DNA from 2 places in the Vibrio mytili genome. Region 1 is predicted to be linked to the other one. Evidence: riboswitches for the same ligand, from Rfam matches in the RefSeq annotation. Region 1 holds a riboswitch; the other holds the start of a gene.
The links. Region 1 has a riboswitch for cyclic di-GMP ahead of ONE56_RS08660 (TfoX/Sxy family DNA transformation protein). Riboswitches for the same ligand answer to the same signal wherever they lie in the genome.

Region 1 (3,148 bases):
GTAGCTCGATACAGGACACTATTTATGGCCACTATAAAAGACGTCGCTCGCTTAGCCGGCGTTTCAACCACTACAGTTTCGCACGTTATCAATAAAACGCGCTTTGTTGCAGAAGCAACTCAAGAAAAAGTCATGAAAGCGGTTGATGAGTTAAATTATGCCCCTAGTGCGGTAGCTCGTAGCTTAAAATGTAATTCAACCAGAACCATCGGTATGTTGGTGACTCAGTCAACCAACTTATTCTTCTCTGAAGTCATTGATGGTGTTGAGAGTTACTGTTACCGACAAGGTTATACTCTGATTTTATGTAACACAGGTGGCATATACGAAAAACAACGTGACTATATTCGTATGTTGGCAGAAAAGCGTGTTGATGGCATCTTGGTTATGTGCTCCGATTTAACCGAAGAGCTAAAAGAGATGCTTGACCGTCATGCTGATATTCCAAAGGTGGTCATGGATTGGGGGCCAGAGAGCTCTCAAGCAGATAAAATCATGGATAACTCAGAGGAAGGTGGTTACATAGCAACTAAGTACCTAATCGATAATGGTCATACTGATATTGCGTGTTTAAGTGGTCACTTTGAAAAACTGGCTTGTAAGGAACGTATTCTAGGTTTCCGTCGTGCTATGGCTGAAGCTGATCTCCCTGTAAACGAGGATTGGATTCTAGAAGGTAACTTTGAATGTGACACTGCCGTATTGGTTGCCGATCAGATCACCGCTATGAAAAAGCGTCCAACAGCGGTCTTTTGCTTCAACGATACAATGGCACTTGGTTTAATGAGCCGATTACAACAAAATGGCATTTCAGTGCCAGATGATATTTCTGTTGTGGGCTATGACAATATTGAGCTGGCAGAGTATTTCTCACCACCACTTACAACCATTCACCAGCCTAAGCGCCGTGTTGGTAAAAATGCGTTCGAAATTCTGCTTGAGCGAATTAAAGATAAAGAGCATGAGAAGCGAATTTTTGAAATGCAGCCTGAGCTGGTCATCCGCAATACGGTTAAAAAACTCAACTGAGTAAAATAGTCTAACAAATAAGCACCTGCGCAAGGTGCTTATTTTTTTCTTAAAAATAACATTTATTAAACCCCCATCTAACTTTTCACAAAACCTCACAAAATAACTCTTTGTTTTATTGTCACTTAATGCAATAAAAGCGTTCTCTTGTTGTGTTAATTGACCACATCAGATAATAAGAATCATAATGCATAATTACGCATTATTTACTGAACGAACATCACACTTTATGAGCTGAAATGTGATATTGATTCAATATCCACAGTATTCTGAAAATGTCACGCACAGGGCAAACCATTTGAAAGAATGGGACGCAAAGCTTCCGGCCTGAACCCTATTTTTTAGTGGAAGGTAGCGGGGTTGCCGATGGCAAATATGCATATAATGAGTTTACCCTTTAATGACATTGTTACTACATGCATTTGCTAATCTCTCGGACCTGATTTTTGGTGGCGTAATATGAATTACACCGAGATAAGACATCATGGATAAACCAATACTCAAAGACTCAATGAAGCTGTTTGAGGCACTTGGCACGATCAAATCGCGCTCAATGTTTGGCGGCTTCGGGCTGTTCGCAGATGAGACTATGTTTGCTCTAGTAGTGAACAATCAGCTTCATATACGAGCAGACCAGCAGTCCTGTTCTCAGTTCGAGAAACAAGGACTAAAACCGTACGTATATAAAAAGCGTGGCTTTCCCGTTGTTACTAAATACTATGCTATTTCTAATGATTTATGGGAATCTCGTGAACGTTTATTGGACGTTGCGCAACAATCTCTTAAATGCGCAAAGTTGGAAAAAGTCGAGCAAGCCAATACCAAACCAACGCGGTTAAAAGACTTACCTAACCTTCGGTTAGCAACAGAGCGAATGTTGAAAAAAGCCGGAATTAAATCCGTAGAACAGCTCGAAGAAGAAGGCGCATTAAACGCATATAAAGCAATCCAAGATACGCACAGCACCTCTGTAAGTATCGAACTACTCTGGGCTTTAGAAGGCGCGATTAATGGTACTCACTGGAGCGTGGTTCCGCAAACTCGTCGGGATGAACTAAAAAGCCAACTTCAGTAACGTCCGTTTTCAAGTATCATCAAACCGCAGTTTTATCTGCGGTTTTTTTTGAAATTTTTTCCTCTCTTAACCTGTCTATAGATTTTGTGATATCTAAGTGGAACTGCATAATGGATAAAAAAAAGATCGTCGGGTTAATCCTTGTTACTGTCATCGTAATCTTAGCGACATACTTTAGCCCCTATTTGACCTTAGAAAATGCCAAAGCCCAGCAAGCCGATTTAAACGCTTATATTGATAAAAACTTCATCTTGGCAGCGGCGGTGTACTTCTTCACCTATATTGTCGTTACTGCTTTATCGATTCCTGGCGCCGCGGTGGTCACCTTACTCGGTGCAGCACTTTTTGGTTTTTGGTCAAGTTTGTTGCTAGTCTCTTTTGCCAGTACGATTGGAGCGACAGTGGCGTTTCTGAGTAGCCGCTATTTGCTGCAAGAGTGGGTACAAAATAAATTCGGCAAAAAACTCGAGGCCATTAACAATGGTGTCAAAAAAGACGGTTCGTTCTATCTGTTGTCGCTGCGTTTGATTCCGGTATTTCCTTTTTTCTTAATCAACCTTTTAATGGGGCTAACGCCGATGTCAGTCGGCCGATTCTACCTGATAAGCCAAATAGGTATGCTACCTGGAACCGCCGTATACCTAAATGCAGGTACCCAATTAGCTCGCATTGAAAGCCTCTCCGATGCCGCGTCGCCCTCCATATTAGCCTCTTTGGCTTTACTTGGGTTGTTTCCTATCATCATTAAGTGGGTAATGATGAGGTTCATGCCCAACATTCAAAGCAAGAGAAATAATACTTAATGAAGATATTTATCGCTAAGAATCCAGCTGAAGCCCATATTGTCTGCGAGTTGCTAAAAGCAGAGCAGGTATGTTGTGAGGTACGTGGAGAGGGGATCTTTGGGTTAAAGGGTGAATTGCCCTTTGGGGAAGACACGGATCCTTATGTTTGGTTGTTGAATCCAGAGCAACACCGCCAGGCAGCGATAATTATTGAAGGCTATGAAAAGCAAACGCAACCAAACGTATTTCCGGATTGGCA
Region 2 (3,148 bases), on a different replicon from region 1:
TTAGCACCATAATAATAATCGACTTCAGATGTGTCCCCATCAATAAGCACTTTCACGGTAGGAGCCAAAGTGCCACCGCGTCGAAAGTTTTCTTTAAAACCGACCGTATCAATGAAGGATTGGATCAAACCATCAGGCATCACATAGTGTGAATAAGACTGGAAGTGGCCTGCTGGCTGGTTGTAGTCCGGATCAAACGGCGTTCCTGGGTAGAAGTTCAAATTCGTCGGATTACCAAGGACTAAACCTGAGCCTTGGTTCATCGGCTGGTAATCACTGCGAATGCCATTGCCGACAAAACCGTAAACCCCTTCAGGACCGGTAATGCCGTTTGCAAAAGTCGTGCTGTGGCTGATAGTGAATAGGTAGTACTTACCGTCTTTCTGGTAAATTTGAGGTCGTTCAGTCTGATCGGTTACACAGTTCGCTGAAAGAATCGGTGGCAAGAACTCCCATTCAGTCAGATCTTCATTGGTCGCTCTCGCCAAACCGACATTACCAATCTGGAACGTTGCACCTGATGAATTCACTTCTCTGACGGTTTCAGCGTACGGGTCTCCTACCTGATAACCAAGATCTTCCGCAGTACACTTCGCAGAGCCCCTCTCCATTGCTGAGTTACCCTCAAATACCATAAACGTTTCACCTGGGTGAGCAGGGTCCTCAAAGGTGAATGGATCACGGAAGTTAAAGTAAGGGTTTTGTTCTGCGGTCTGATAGTAAGTTCCGTCGGCTTCCAGTAGGTTAATCACCTTATCGAAACCCGTGAACTTCACGCCATTTTTATTTGCGTGTATCTTACCAACACTTAGCGCGATACGCGGATCATATGGCTTAATGTCATTACCTTCAGAATCACGATAAAACGCAACATCAGTAAAGAAAAGCTTAACCTCGCCACCTGGGAAAATACGAGCAGACCCAGACCACTGTGTTTGATGGCTGAAGGACTGATCCTCAAAAATTTGTCCGGTGACGCCTTCATCAAAGATCAAACCACCGTAAGTCCACCCACCGTTTTCAGGGCGCTGATCCGCTGGAATTCCCGCAGGACGATAGAAGTAACCGATCTTCGCAAATACATGACGGTCATCAAAACCTAGACTTCGATCGGCCACGAGCGAAAAAATAACTTCCTGCCCGTTAACGCTGTATTGGTTCGCATCCGCATCGGTTAGAGGCCATGAGTCCCATACCCAAACCTGTTCGTTAGACATATCTGGAAAATCTTGAGGGACGCTTGGCATCGTGTATTCCTCTGGCATCGAGTTTTCACGAGATCCTGCCATTGGGTCAGACAAACGCTTGAGCTGGCGTGCGTCAGCACGGGTCCACTTAGCGGTAAAGTCAGCATCAGGAGCGAATGCTTCTTGCGTGTGTACGGTAGGCTCTGGCCCTGGTTGAAGCTGAGCGGCGAAAGCAAACTGGCTAGCCGTTGCTGTCCCTATTAGCATCCCTAAAATAGGGACTCTCGCTTTGATTTTCGTTGAACGCATTTTACTTACCTCTGCTAATAAAATTTTGAAATTTTTAATTTTCTAGAAGTGGTTAACCCTCAGTATTGCGACGAACTAATCACATTAAATTGCTGCATACAACTTCAAATCAAAAGTTGAGAACGTTCCCTAAAATAAGCAAAACTTAAACCTTCACATCAAACAGACTATGAAAACGACTGAACACCTGTGTGAAAGTAAATCTCAAATATGTTTTTGTTATTGAAATACAACTAAATTTTCTTAGTCAGCATACAAAACTGGCGGTCCCGCTACCATAGGAAATATCCGTTAGATCGGAGACTTTGCGTCACCCTCTTTCGAAGGTTTTGCCTTTATCAGTTAAGCAACACTCACATGGGGAGATATGGTCAACTGGCCGTGGACATGCTGTTCTGTCCACGCGAAAAATCATAACAATGGAAAATGACAATTCAAGGATAATACGATTACAAGTATGAAACTCTGACAATGGCGTGACTCAATTGAACGTTGATATATGAAGCACTTCACGCAACAAAACCTTATTGAAACTAGGTTGGTTCCGGTTACAAGAAACAGCAACAATAGAGTTTGAACCAAATAAAAAACCTTCACACCAAACTAATTAAAAATAACCCAAAAAACACACAAAAATGACATAAAAACATAATAACAGAAAAAATTATAAGCAAATGCCCATCGCTCTCTTAACCTCACCCATTAAACAACTTGGTTGGTAACGTTACCATTCGTGCAATGAGGATATGTACCGACTTTCTCCTGATCGTTTATGACTTACCCCCAACAAGCCCTCCTACTCTTTCAAAACGAGACATATATCATTTTATATACTCTCACTCACACTAAGGTGAATTAAACTTAGAGTAAGTACCTAAAAAGACCTTTGGTTGTTTCACCTGATTAATACACATGGTGATCGGAATAGTTACCAATGTTTAAGGAGCGGATGTGTTTGAAGCTTTTACCTATCTAGCTGATTGGATGACCTACCGATTACTTGGCCTGTCGTCAGGCTCTAAGCTAGCAGACGCGACACATTTCTTTATCGAAGACACTACGAAGATACTCGCCTTATTGATCATCATGATATATGTGATTGCCCTACTGCGAGCATCCTTAAATGTTGAAAAGGTTCGCCATTACCTGGAAGGAAAACGACGCTTTTTTGGTTACCTAGCAGGCAGCTTTTTTGGCGCAATTACTCCGTTTTGTTCATGTTCCAGTATTCCTGTCTTTCTTGGTTTTACCTCTGCTGGTATCCCCATAGGAATCACTATGGCTTTTCTCATTACGTCGCCATTAATTAATGAAATTGCCGTGTTATTGCTATTTAGTCTGCTTGGATGGCAGTTCACCGTCATGTACGTCATCGTTGGCATGAGCATCGGCATATTAAGTGGCTGGCTACTAGATTTAATCGGCGCTCATCGTTGGTTACAGCCTATTGCAGCAAAGGCGATGCATAACGCGAAGAGCGCTACGCAAAGCGGTGTTCCTAATCATGCTCATACACACTCACGTATTACGCTTTCAGAGCGTCATCAGTTTGCCAAACAAGAAATGACTGAAATTGTCAGCCGCGTTTGGAAATGGGTATTAATTGGGGTCGGGATTGGTGCAGGTTTACATGGCTTTGTACCCGATGGATG

Region 2: it holds a riboswitch for cyclic di-GMP, as region 1 does, so the genes downstream of both, ONE56_RS19375 (glycoside hydrolase family 68 protein) here and ONE56_RS08660 (TfoX/Sxy family DNA transformation protein) in region 1, are expected to answer to the same signal.

Annotation. Positions count from the first base shown of each region.
Region 1 is NZ_CP110481.1:1,885,379-1,888,526, forward strand. It holds gene purR (HTH-type transcriptional repressor PurR) at 25-1,029, shown strand; cyclic di-GMP riboswitch class I at 1,308-1,397, shown strand; gene ONE56_RS08660 (TfoX/Sxy family DNA transformation protein) at 1,514-2,104, shown strand; gene ONE56_RS08665 (TVP38/TMEM64 family protein) at 2,215-2,907, shown strand; gene ONE56_RS08670 (putative signal transducing protein) at 2,907-3,148, shown strand, end outside.
Region 2 is NZ_CP110482.1:1,308,693-1,311,840, forward strand. It holds gene ONE56_RS19375 (glycoside hydrolase family 68 protein) at 1-1,496, opposite strand, end outside; cyclic di-GMP riboswitch class I at 1,756-1,840, opposite strand; gene ONE56_RS19380 (permease) at 2,448-3,148, shown strand, end outside.